2 linked regions of the Crateriforma conspicua genome follow. The main gene of each other region encodes a partner of the protein of the gene in region 2 in a complex. Links are inferred from orthologs where the notes say so. Each region holds a gene or a part of one and is shown on either strand. Other genes may lie near its edges.

The links. Proteins that work in one complex are often made in the same cells at the same time.
Region 1: the proteins of Mal65_RS12610 (region 2) and trxA are in contact, whole or in part, in a crystal structure (PDB 1F6M), measured with the Escherichia coli proteins. The link is inferred for Crateriforma conspicua from one-to-one orthologs.

What each region holds. Positions count from the first base shown.
Region 1 is NZ_CP036319.1:1,620,206-1,628,358, forward strand. What follows is about bases 2,909-5,633. They hold trxA (thioredoxin), read right to left. Parts: upstream 4,575-5,633; coding sequence 4,242-4,574; downstream 2,909-4,241. Other genes in these bases: Mal65_RS05940 (DegT/DnrJ/EryC1/StrS family aminotransferase), read left to right, coding at 2,933-4,093; Mal65_RS05950 (NUDIX hydrolase), read right to left, coding at 4,744-5,595; Mal65_RS05955 (sugar phosphate isomerase/epimerase family protein), read right to left, coding at 5,601-5,633. Also shown: Mal65_RS05930 (metallophosphoesterase family protein), read left to right, coding at 1-119; fusA (elongation factor G), read right to left, coding at 280-2,364; more of Mal65_RS05955, read right to left, coding at 5,634-6,350; Mal65_RS05960 (ABC transporter permease), read left to right, coding at 6,529-8,153. UniProt on the Escherichia coli protein: Participates in various redox reactions through the reversible oxidation of its active center dithiol to a disulfide and catalyzes dithiol-disulfide exchange reactions.
Region 2 is NZ_CP036319.1:3,364,824-3,370,108, forward strand. What follows is about bases 1,375-4,201. They hold Mal65_RS12610 (NAD(P)/FAD-dependent oxidoreductase), read right to left. Parts: upstream 3,412-4,201; coding sequence 2,338-3,411; downstream 1,375-2,337. Other genes in these bases: Mal65_RS12600 (NRAMP family divalent metal cation transporter), read right to left, coding at 1,375-1,532; Mal65_RS12605 (hypothetical protein), read left to right, coding at 2,090-2,362; Mal65_RS12615 (carbon starvation CstA family protein), read left to right, coding at 3,823-4,201. In the rest of the region: more of Mal65_RS12600, read right to left, coding at 1-1,374; more of Mal65_RS12615, read left to right, coding at 4,202-5,285.

The DNA.
Region 1 (8,153 bases), 1.7 Mb from region 2 along the record:
GCGTTTATCGCCGAGCCCAGAATCTGCGGGTGTACACCGGGGCGGCCGACTATGGCCATCCGGCGATCGAAGGCTTGATCGAACGGGGCGGTCTGAACGGCCTGGACGGTTCGGCTTGAACCGCGTGGCTTGAGTGATGTCGCGAGGCCCGCGGCGAAGTTGTAACGCGGTGCCCGGCGGACGAAGAAGGACGCTGGGCTTTCAGGTTCCCGTCGAGTTACAAAAAAAGCCCCGCCGGTGATCGGCGAGGCTTTTCGTGATGTTTGACGATCAAACGTATTACTTCGCGGCGGCCAACATTTCTTTCTTGGCGGCGATGATTTCTTCTTGGATGTTCGACGGCACTTGGCTGTACTTGGCCAGTTCCATGCTGAACGATCCCTGACCTTGCGTCATGCTGCGCAGGTCGGTGGCGTAACCGAAGGTTTCGGCCAGCGGGATTTCGGCTTGGATGATGCTGTTTCCGTCGACAACGTCGGTGCTGGTCATCACACCGCGGCGGCGGATGACGTCACCCACGACGGTCCCTTGGAAATCCTCGGGGCATTCGATTTCGACGTTCATGATCGGCTCGAGCAGCTTCGGCGACGCTTGCTTGAAGTATTCGCGGAAGCAGCCTTGTGCGGCGGTGTAGAACGCCTTTTCCGAGGAGTCGACTTCGTGATAGCTGCCGTCATCCAAGTCGATCCGGGTGCCGACCACCGGGTATTCGGCGACCGGGCCTTTACCCAGGCTGTCGACGAATCCCTTTTGGATTGCCGGAATGTATTGCTTGGGAATACGACCACCGACGACGTGATCTTCGAATTCAAAGCTGTCTTCGCTGTCCGATTCGATCGGTGACAGCTTGCCGACGATGTGAGCGTATTGACCGCTACCACCGGTTTGCTTCTTGTGCTTGTAATTGAATTCGACGGTCTTGGTCGGGCTTTCGCGATAGCTAACTTTCGGAGCACCGACTTCGATTTCCACGCCGTATTCGCGGCGGATCCGTTCGATGTAAACCTCCAGGTGCAATTCACCCATGCCGGAGATCAGGATCTCGTTGGTCTCTTCGTCGGTTTCGACGCGGAAGGTGGGGTCTTCCTTGCGGAAACGCTGCAGTGCCTTGCCCATCTTGTCGCCGTCGCTGCGGCTGGTCGGCGTCACGGCAATCTTGATGACCGGTTCGGGGACGAACATGGATTCCAGCGTGCAGAAATCACGTTCGACGCTGTAGGTGTCACCACTGGCCGAGTCGATGCCCATGACGGCGATGATGTCCCCGGCGGTCGCTTTGTCGATTTCTTCTCGCTTGTCGCTGTGCATGCGAACGATACGGCTGAACCGTTCTTTGCGACCGGTCCGTTGGTTCACATAGGTGCCGCCTTTTTCGATCGTGCCCTGATAGATCCGCATGAAGGTCAGTTGGCCGAACGGATCGTCGACGATCTTGAAAGCCATGCCGACGAACGGAGCATCGGGATCGGGTTTCAGTTCGATTCGCTTTTCTTCGTCCGACGGGTCGCGACCTTTGACTTCGCGATCCAGCGGGCTGGGCAGGTATTGGGTGACCGCATCCAACAGCGGCTGGACGCCTTTGTTCTTGAACGCGGTGCCCATGTAGACCGGGGTGGCACCGTTCAAGACGGCGTCACGGGTCACGCGATAGATCATGTCCTTGGGGACTTCTTCTTCGCTGAGCAGCAATTCCATGACTTCATCGCTGTAGTTGGACAGCGAATCCAGCATGTGCACGCGTTGTTCTTCGGCTTCGTCTTTCAAGTCGGCGGGGATTTCGCCGGTGACGACCTTTTCACCCTGATCACCATCGAAGGTGTAGGAGACCATTTCGATCAAGTCGACGACGCCACGGAAGTTGTCTTCGATACCGATCGGGATCTGCATCAGGAAGGCGTCGGCGCCCAGCTTTTCACGCAACTGTTCGACGACCCGCCGGGGGTTCGAACCGGTGCGGTCCATTTTGTTGATGAATGCCAAACGGGGAACGTTGTAGCGTTTCATTTGGCGGTCGACGGTGATCGACTGGCTTTGCACGCCGCCGACGGCACACAGAACCAAGACGGCACCGTCCAAGACACGCAGCGAACGTTCCACTTCGACGGTGAAGTCGACGTGACCGGGGGTGTCGATCAGGTTGATCGCGTGATCTTTGTATTCGACGCTGGTCGCGGCACTGGTGATCGTGATTCCACGTTCTTGCTCCAGCTCCATGTGGTCCATGGTCGCGCCGTCGCCGTCCCCGCGGACTTCTTCGATCTTGTGAATACGGCCGGTGTAAAACAGGATCCGCTCACTGAGGGTGGTTTTGCCGGAGTCAATGTGGGCACTGATCCCGATGTTGCGAACCTTCTCCAATTTCATACTCTTCTAAACCTCTACTGGCGCCGGCGATGGGATTCGACGTGTTCCGGATTCGACGCGTCAGACGATTCGCGTCGCGATTTAATACAAGGCGCCCCGGAAGATCGATGTCGCGGGCCTGGACAATTGTGTTGTTGATGCGGCTCGGGCGAGGCGTTTGAAGCAGAAATATCGCAAAGCTTTGCCCAGATTGGAAGGGCAAAGGTGCGACGAAGTATCCCGGACTCCGGGCGCGGACCGATCGGAGCCCGTCGGTTGGCCGGTCCGGGGCGGGGTGGAGGTTTGGGACGCCGGACCCGATATCGCTGCTTCGGCGTGGTTTTTTATCTTGCATGACCGTTGGGGAAACGCAAGAGCCCCTGCGTCGGATCCGTCGAGTCGACCCAAAAACGGGGCGGCCAGCGCCCGGATCAAATTGCCGCGACGGCCAAGCATCCGTCGCACCGGCCGAGGGCCATTTTTCTTCTATTGACCCACGCCCCGGCCGCGTCTAACAACTTGTCCTGTCAGTGTTCAACTCGGCAAGGCGGCCGAGCTTCTGCATTCATCCAAGGAAGGTCATCGAACCATGCCAGGCCCGAATTCTGTTCCGCTGTTGGACGTCAACCGCGACAATCGCCCTTATCGTGAAGAATTCATGAGCGCCCTGGCCGGCGTCCTGGATTCCGGACGCTTTCTGTTCGGCCCCGATGTGGTCGAACTGGAATCGGAAGTCGCCAAATACAGCCAAGCCCAATTTGCCGTCGGTTGTGCCTCCGGCAGTGACGCCTTGTTGCTGGCCCTGATGGCCCTGAACATCGGCCCGGGCGACGAAGTGATCGTTCCCAGCTTTACTTTCTTCGCGTCGGTCAGCTGCATCACGCGACTGGGCGCCACGCCGGTCTTCATCGACATCGATCCGGACACCTACAACATGGATGTCGACCAGCTGGATTCGCTGATCGGCCCCAAAACGGCAGCCATCATTCCCGTGCACCTGTTCGGACAGTGTGCCCGCATTGACCGGATCTGTCAGATCGCCGCCGAGCATGATATTCCGGTGGTCGAAGACGCCGCCCAGTCGATCGGTGCGGCCTATCATTCACGTCCCGCCGGCAGCTGGGGAACCGTGGGCTGTTTCAGCTTCTATCCGACCAAGAACTTGGGCGGCATGGGCGACGGCGGCATGCTGACGACCAATGACGAAGCTTTCGCGGATCGGCTGCGTTTGTTCGCCGGCCACGGCATGCGGCCCCGCTATTATCACAAGGTGGTGGGCATCAACAGCCGCTTGGACACGTTCCAGGCCGCCGTGTTGCGGGTGAAGATGAATCACTTGCCCCAGGCCGTCGAAGGCCGGCGCACCAACGCCACGCGGTATCACCACTTGTTCCGCGAAGCCGGTTTGGTCGAAGACGGCCCGGTCACCTTGCCGGTGATCGACGAGAACGCTTTCTCGGTCTGGAACCAGTATTCAATTCGCATCGCCGACGGGCGACGCGACGAAGTCCGCCAGTACTTGGCCGACAATGGTGTGGGTTCGGAAATCTATTACCCGGTGCCGATGCACCAGCAAGAGTGCTTTGAAAACATCGGCTTCAAAGCCGGCGATTTGAGCGAGACCGAGCGGGCCAGCCGCGAGATCTTGAACCTGCCGATCTTCCCGTCGCTGACCGTGGAAGAACAAAACCGAGTCGTCGAAGTGGTCGGTCAGTTCTATCAGTCGGGCGAAGCCAAGAAGGCCGCCTGAACGAACCGGGGCTGTGGTCCCACCGAACCGCCGTTTTGGCGGGCGGATTTGACTGCCTCGTTTGAAAGACCAACGAAAACAGGCCGCGTGCGATGATTCGCATGCGGCCTGTTTCGTGAATCGGATGCCAAAAGGCGTCACCTTGGAATCAAGACGTTGCCGCCGAATCCAGGGCTTCTTGCAGCGCGGCCTTGGGGCGAACGCCCACGAAGCTCTCGCTGACTTCGCCGCCTTTGAAAACCAACAGCGTCGGGATGCTATTGATGCCGAAACGCTGGGCGGCGCCGGGGTTATCGTCGATGTTGATCTTGCCGATTTTGACCGACGGGTTTTCGCCAGCCAGTTCATCGATCATGGGAGCGATTTGACGACAAGGGCCGCACCAGGGTGCCCAAAAGTCGACCAAGACGGGTTGGTCCGATTGCAGCACTTCGGAGTCGAAATTGTCGTCGGTGAATTCTTTGACAGCATCGGAAGCCATGACAGTGGTCTCTCGTTTTGTACGGATAGTTAAACGGGGAATCGGTCGGGATCGCGGTAATCGTTCACAGGGACTGATCGACGGTGATCCATCGGCGGGCGGGGCGTGTCACATCCGGTCGACGACGCCTTGCACAGACGGCCGAATTGTAGGATGGCAACACCCGCTGTCAATTTGCCGGTCCGACCGGAACGTCTGACAAGGTAAGCAAGTGCTGAGCCAATTCGTCCAGAATCATCGCTGTGGCACCCCAAACCTTGTGTTCGCCGTGTGCAAACGCCGGCGTGCGGAACTGCAAATGACCAACGCGATGTTCGCCCCGACGGACGGATCGTATTTCGGTGTGTCGTGACAGGTTTCCCGCGACGACCTGCCGCAGAAGTGTTTCCAGCGGCAAATCCAGCACCTGATCAACCTCGGCCGGGTCGGGGCACCAGGGGGCGGATTCTTTTCGTAGCCACGCGACCCAGGGGGTGACCCGGTTGTCGCTGGCATAGACATACTGGCATGCCAGCCGTCCGATCCACTGGCGGACCACGGCGGGGCGACCCAATTCTTCGGCGAATTCCCGCAAGGCGGCTTCGCGGGTGTCTTCGCCCGGTTCCACCCGACCCCCGGGAAAGCAGATTTGCCCACCGTGATGTTTCAGCAGACTGGGCCGCCGCGTCAACAAGACACGCATGTGGCGGAGCGATGGGCGCGGTTGGTGGGCATCCGTCGCGGATTGACCGCCGGCCGGGGCTTTCTTTGATGCCGATCCGCTGGGCGCGACTTCCGCACACGACACACCATTTTGACCAGACGCATCTTCGTAAATGCCGACCAGCACCGCGGCGCGGCGAGCACGGAGCGGTGCGGGGCCACGGTGGCGACCATAGGCAAGTGGCACGGCCGCGATCGAACGATAGCGTCGCGACAGTTCGGGCGTTTCGCCGCGTTGTCGCAAGCGGTCGCTGAGTTGTTGCGGCCAAGTCGCCGGCAATTGCCACCGATCCGGTCGCCTGGTTGCCGGTATTTTCACGGTTGCTAAATCAACGTTTCCAACAATCGACGAAGCTTTCGCAATTCGACGCGATGATCCAAGTCTTCCTGGGGCGCCATGTGGATCGTCAAAGCGCGATCGTATTTTTCACGTTCCAGCTGGGTGACCAATTTGCCGTAGTCGATTTCGCCCTGCCCCACGCTGACTTGGAACGCATCGGGGCGGGTGTCGCGAAGGTGCGTGTTGATCACATACTTCAGGATCTTGTCCAGCGATTTGCCTTTGGCCGGACCGGCAACGTAAACGCTGGGGTCCAATGTGATGCCCAGGCCATCGACGTTGTTGCACAAGACCATCAACGTGTCGGGGTCTTCGCTGAGACAGCCCAGCTGGCTGCGGACCGCGACGCGTACGCCTTCGGTTTCCGCGATGCTGACCAGCCGCTGAAGGTGTTCGACTTCTTCATTGAAAGGCGTGCCCAGTTCCGCCGAAGGCACGGTCAAATTGACGACCTTGGTGGCTTTGGCGATCCGGCACAAATCGTGGAAGTCGTCGTAGTGCTGGTCACCTGTGCTGTCCAATTCGATGCTGTAACCGGAGATGTCCAGCCGGTGGGTGTACCGAAGCAATTGGATTCCGCGGTCCGGATCAGCCAGGATTTCGCTGGGGCGAGTGTGCGCGCCGGACTCGTGAATGGCGATCTCGATCGCGCTAAAATCCAGGTCCTGCAGCGTTTCGATGCTGGTTTGCAGGTCATCAGCCGGCCAACATTCCGTCGAAGCAGCGACAAACAATTCAGGCGTCCTTTCAGCAACAAATCAATCGGTTTTGCGTAACCGGCGCAGTCTACTGCGCCGGCGTCGATCGCTAAACCCTGATTGCCAAACAGGTTCACCGGTTCACCGGTCGTCGCGTCCGTCCCGCGGGCTGGTGGTCTGACAAGGTGGGTGATCGATCCGGTAAGCTGCCCGCATGACGTCTGAAAATGATCCCCAGTCCAACAGCGACACGAATTCGGCTGATGTGCGGTCGATCGGGGGACCCGTGCGGCTGGAACGGCTTTGCGTGGACGTGGCGGGTCGCCGTTTGTTGGATGACGCTCGGTTAGATTTGGAGCCGGGAAAACTGCTGGTCGTCGTCGGTGGCAGTGGGGCCGGCAAATCCGTGTTGCTGCGGATTCTGGCCGGCTTGTTGCCGCGTGATGGTGCCGTCGTGCGCTGGTCGGCTGACATCGCCGCTGGCACTGCGGGACACCCTGACACCGATGCCGGATCGAAGGGGCCGGCCCGCCTGGGCGCCGCACTGTCACCTCTGCTTCGTCGCGTGGGCGTGGTGTTTCAACAGTTTGCGTTGTTCGATGAACTGTCGCCGACGGCCAATGTCCAGTTTGCGATGGACCATCGCGGCGATCGTCATCGGCCACCCGAACAAGACGCGGCCGGTTGGTTGGCGGAATTGGGGGTGCCCGCGGAAGTTCCCGTTGCCGGACTTAGCGGTGGTCAGAAACAGCGGCTGGCCATCGCACGGACGTTGGCCTCCGATCCAGAAGTCATCCTGTACGACGAACCGACATCAGGACTGGATGCGGCCAGCGGTGCGAAGGTGGCGTCCTTGATTCGCCAGACTCAGCAGATTCATCACCGGACCAGTGTGGTCGTCACGCACGATTATCAAACGCTGATACCGATTGCGGACGAAGTCGTCTTCTTGGACAGTCGGCAAAAGCAACTGGTTTCCGTCCCACGCGATCAGTGGTCGCAGATTCATCAGTGGATGCATCCTGTCGCAGCAGACCCGGCAAACGCAAAAACGCCGGAACATCTGTCGGGCACACGTGGGTGGTCGATGGGGCGCCGTTTGATCGAACAGCTGGACACGTTCCTGTTGGCCAGCTCCGATGCATTGATCAGTGCGCTGCGATTGCCCGTCGATGTGTTGCCAGTTTTCCCGCGATGGAAATGGGCGGGGCGATTCTTTGTGCACTATTTGCGATTGGTGGGCGGCCCATCGGCATGCGTGTATTTGGCCATCGCGGGTTTGATCGCCGGGTTCACGACGACCTATTTCACGTTTCGCTTTCTGCCGTTTCGACTGTACACGCAACCGTTGTTGATCGACGAATTGTTGGCGTCGATCGGGTTCGCGTTGTATCGAATTTTGGTTCCCGTATTGGCAACGATCTTGGTGGCGGCTCGCTGTGGTGCCGCGGTGGCCGCCGACGTGGGCGTCAAGCGATACGGCGGCCAGGTCGATGCGATGCGGACGCTGGGTGTTCGGCCGCAAGCTTATTTGTTGGTTCCAATTTTGGCGGCCTTTCTGGTAGCCACCCCTGTGTTGGAATGGATCGCTTTTTTTGCCGCGCGGTTGATCAGCATGGTGACGTTCTCCGCCACACATGCCGACATCCCGTCCTATTTTTGGGACCAGCACTTCTTCCGCAATCTTCGCGGGCAAGATGGCCTTTGGCCGAAGGGGGCGGGCTGGGTTTTCGGAAAGAACGCCGCGTGCGGTGTGGGCACCGCGGTGATCAGCTACTATCAAGGTCTGCGATCCAAACAGTCCGCCGCTGACGTCAGCCAGGCGATCACGGCGACCGT
Region 2 (5,285 bases):
ATCACGTTGCCGTAGATCTTGATCCCCGATCCGATGGTGGCCACCGCCAGCGCGATCACCAGGATGGTATTGAACAGCAATCGCGGGAACCCACTGCCAACGGCGTCGCCGATGTAGCTGCGTTTGTTGTTCATGATCAAGAACGTCAGGTAAGCGATCGGCAGCATCGTGAAGCAAACCGCCGATGCCGCGACCGGGAACCAAATCGGCAACGTCGCCACGACGCCCAGGATGCCGATGGCGGGAGTCAGGGCGAACAATCGGAAACGCTTTTTGGTTTGTTCCAATCCCAGCATTTCACAGAACGTGAACCCACAAACGACCATGTGAGTGCTGATCGCCCCGCAGGTCATCCCGATCAAACCCAAGTCGAAGATCACGCGGCCGGCGTTTTCGCCAAGCACACCACCGAGCGCCTTGGCCGCACCCAGCGGGCGAATCGTTGTGTTGACGACATCCGCGCCGTCGTAAACTCCGCCGACCTTCATCGCGATGATCACCAGCGAGGTCACCAGCACGAAGGGCAAGAACATCGTCATGCCTAAATCCCAGCGGGCGAGCTTTTTGTGGTGAACGCCCCAACCCTTTTTCAGCAGCGAGTACGGATACAGGAACGTCATGTTGATACCGACCGCGGCACCAAGCATCCCCAGTACTTGAGTGACCGTGCTGTTGTTCAGTGAACCATCGACGTTCCACAGGTTCGGGATTCCGTACCAGCCGATGAAGCCTTTGAGGATCTCCCCCGACTCGGCCGCCACGACATCAATTTTGGCGACCACCACGATTCCGAACATCACGACGACCAAGGCAATGCAGCCGCGTAGAAACCATTCGTAAATTCGAACGCCTTTGGAATCACCGCCGTAGTTGAACGTGGTCACGATGTTGATGCAGAGGATCAAAATCCCGATCCCGAAACTGATCGCCAAGCCGGCTGGGGTGAATCCCAGTCCCAAGGGCGTGCTTTCGCTGGTGACCTTGCTAAGGTTCGCTTTGGCCTGGTCAATGACCGCGGGATCATTCGTCTTCATCGCCTCGTCGACGACACTGCTGGCCGCGGTGATCTCCGGCGGGATGCTGACGATTTCCTGCAACGCACCCAGGTCACGCGCCGCACTGGCGGCCAGACCATATTGCGGAAAGTGCCAAATGATCGACGACATGATCGTGCCCAGTGCCCACAGGACGACCAGCCATTTTCCGATCTCGCGTCCGAACGATTTGTAGGGTCGTTCACCCGTGGTCAAAACCACGTTGCTGAGTGCACCGAGCATCATGACGCCCAAGAACATCGCAACCGGCTGGACCCACAACAGCTTGTATCCAAACGATGCACCGGCGATCACCGATGCCGCGGCACTGCCGGCGCCCAATGTCATGGCACTTTGCAGCAACCCGGGGCCGGTGCGTTTGATGTAGCCCAACGCCGAAGATGCAAAGGGCAGCCCGTTGAGACGTTCGAGCTCAGCGATCTCAGCTTTCATTTCTTCCGAAACGGCTGCTTGGGATGTGCTTGCTTGTTCTGACATTGCTGAGTCCTGAGGGGGGCTGTCAACACAGGGGGGAATGGGGGCAACGCGCAGAGGACATCGATCGAAGCACCGCCTAACGCACCGCGAGGGATCGACAGAATATCAGACGCTGTGGGCCGACGAAACTAGCAGGAAAGGTTCAGCGGGGGCGCAAAGATCATCCACCCAAACACAACGACGCGCCCGAGTGGTTTGCATGTCTGGGAAAGCTTGCAAGCCGGACCTTCCGCTATGCGGCTTGCGGTGCGGCCGGTGTTGGCATTGTTCCATTGCGATTCAGCCAGAAGAATCGCGATCCGGCCAACAGAATTCCGACGACGATGGTCGACGGTTCACCCCCGGGCATGGCGCCGCCGCAGCACCGTCATTCGTCAAATCGTGCCAACATGTCGCACGTCGCAAAAACGTGCCGAATGGTCCGTCATTTCGAGCTAGGGTTTTCCTGTCGGACACAGCGATCAACGATGCGGGGGCGTCGTTGATCGATGGAAGGCACCAACGATCCGGCGACCCATCTTTTCTGAACGTCTTTTTCGGGGCACCCAATCATGCGGATGACGCTGTTCAGCTTCGTCGTTTGTTTGACCGGTTTACTTGTCGCATCGGGCCTGTCGGGGCAAAGCGAACCTGCTGGAAAGTTGCGACTGCGGCCAGTCAACGTCGCCACCAATGGCGGCGACGTCGGGAAAGAATTGCGTTTCAACGATTCGCGACTCACCCAGCGAACCGCCGGACGCTTAGACAGATCGCCGGCCCACAACGCGGATCGGTTGCCGGCCCGCGAAACGACCGGCCATGCCGATCACACGTCTTTTTCGCCCAGGTAGCGTTCGGCGTCCAATGCGGCCATGCACCCGGTGCCGGCTGATGTGATCGCTTGACGGTAATAATCGTCGGCAACGTCACCGGCGGCGAATACCCCGTCGACTTCGGTGTTGGTCCGGAACGGTTTGGTCCACTGCAGATAGCCTTCGTCGTTCATCTTCAGGGCGTCTTTCAGGAACGCCGTGTTGGGCGTGTGGCCGATCGCCAAGAACAATCCGCCGACGTCCAAGTTTTCCGTTTCGTCATCCACGGTGCTCTTCAGCCGCAACGCGTTGACTTGGTTGCCGTCACCCAAGACTTCGTCGACGACACGGTTCCACTTGATTTCGATGTTGGGGTGATTCATCGCGCGGTCTTGCATCACCTTGCTGGCGCGCATTTCGTCGCGACGGATGATCATGTAGATCGTCGCGGCGTTCTTCAGGTTGGCCAGATACGTGGCCTCTTCCACCGCGGAATCACCACCGCCGACGACGGCCAACGGCTTGCTGCGATAGATCGGCAAAGCGCCGTCACAGACCGCACACGCGCTGACGCCTTTGTTCTTGTAGGCTTCTTCGCTGGGCAGACCCAGGTAATTCGCACGCGCGCCGGTCGCCACGATCACGGTGTGCGTCTTCACCGATTCGCCGCTGCCGGTGTGCAGCGTGTGGACGCCGCCGCTGTTGAAATCCACGCCGACAATGTCATCGGAAACGACTTTGGTGCCGAAATTCAGCGCCTGTTGTTTCATCAACTCCATCAGCTCGACGCCTTGGACGGCGTAGTGTGGCTGGCCGTCTTTTTCGTGACCTTGGGGGACCATGGGCAAGTTGTAATGCCGGTCCTTGTCGACGGCGGATTCGACGAATGCACGGATGTTGCCGGCCGGAAAGCCCGCAAAGTTTTCGACTTCCGTCGTGTATGCCAACTGGCCCAGCGGGATCATTTCCGGCTTGACCGTTCCCTCGTACAAGACCGGATTCAGGTTGGCGCGGGCGGCGTAGATGGCGGCCGACCAGCCGGCCGGTCCGCTGCCGATGATGATGGTTTTTTCGATGGAGTCAGCCATGGATCTGTCTTTCCTCACAGAAGGTGAATGCTGGTGTCGTTGTCGGATCGTTCGTGTCGCTGGAAGGCCATCGACGAAGGCGTCATCATGGCAATGGCCAAATGAACCGGATGAGTGCCAAGCGGAGCCGCGTCAATCAAAACGCCCGTCATGCCGAGACGGCATTTTTGGGAATCGGGCAAGCCGAAATTTGCCCGCCGGGGCTCCGCAGCGCCGTGTGCGTCCGGTTCGGCAGCGTTAGTATAGGTGGCCACCAATATCCGCCCCAGGGGCGACCATTGCCCGGATTTCTGGCGTCAAATTCGGATCCGTTTTCCGGCACCGCCTGACCTTTTGGCGTGGTGAAAACCGTCCGACGCGTTTGCCGCGACGATCCGCCCGGTCGCCAACCCTTTGCCGTTATCATCGCCCATGAGCACCCTGATTGTCGCCGTCGCTTCGATGCTGGGCTTTCTGGTCGCCTATCACACCTACGGTCGCTGGTTGGCGCGAAAGCTGTTCGCCCTGACCGACGACGCGGTGATGCCCAGCGAAGAATTGCGTGACGATGTCGATTACGTTCCCACCCGGCGGAGCATCGTTTTTGGACACCACTTCACCAGCATCGCGGGAACCGGCCCCATCGTCGGCCCGGCGTTGGCCGTGTTTTGGGGGTGGTTGCCGGCGTTGTTGTGGGTCGTGTTCGGGTCGATCCTGATCGGCGGCGTCCACGATTTGTCGGCTCTGGTGATCAGCATCCGCAACAAGGGCCAGTCGATCGGCCAAGCGGCGGGGCGTTTGGTGTCGCCGCGGGCAAAGATTCTGTTTCTGACCGTCCTGGCGATGGCTTTGTCGGTCGTCCTGGCGATCTTTGGTTTGGTCATCGCCGTGATCTTTGCGTTGTATCCCGAATCGGTGTTAAGCGTATGGATCGCGATGCCCGTGGCGGTGATGATCGGATGGTGGGTGTACCGTCGTGGCGGCGGATTGTTGTTGCCCAGCCTTATCGGTCTGACGTTGCTGTATTTGGCGGTCTATGTCGGGGCGTACCTCATGCCGGTGGATCTGGCCGGGATTTTGCCCGCCGATGCGAAGTACCTGAATCCGGTCGTCGTTTGGACGGTCATCTTGTTGGCCTATGCCTACGTCGCGTCGGTGTTGCCGGTCTGGTTGTTGTTGCAACCGCGTGACTACATCAACAGTCTGCAATTGTTTTTGGCGCTCGCATTGATCGTCATCGGCGTGGGCGTGGCATCGACCACCGGCGCGGCCGACCTGACGCAGTCCGCACCGGCAATCGCCAAAGAAATCCCGGCCGACGCACCGCCGATCTTGCCGTTCCTGTTCATCACGATCGCGTGTGGCGCCTGCAGCGGGTTTCATTGTCTGGTCAGCAGTGGAACGACCAGCAAGCAGTTGGAAAAGGCCGGCGACGCCCAAGCGGTCGGCTATGGCGGCATGTTGTTGGAAGGCATGTTGGCGGTGATCGTGATCCTGGCCTGTTGTGCCGGCGTGGGAATGGGCAAAGTCACGCGGACCGTCGGCGACGACGGCATTGCCTCGTTCAGCCGTCAAGCGGCGACGGGCCAACAGGCGTGGCGCGACTATTACCGCACGGGAGCCGATGGTGATCCCAACGCGGGATGGAAAAAGCAGGACTTGTCGAAAAAGTTGGCCGCGTTTATCGACGGCGGTGCGAACTTTTTGACCGCCGTTGGATTGCCGCTGAAGCTGGGCGTGGCGTTGATGGCGACGCTGGTGGCCTGTTTCGCGGCCACCACGCTGGACACCGCGACTCGGCTGCAACGGTATGTCATCAGCGAATTGGCACTCAGTGCTCGCGCACCAGCCCTGGCCAACAAATACGTGGCGACGGCCATCGCGGTGATCGTGGG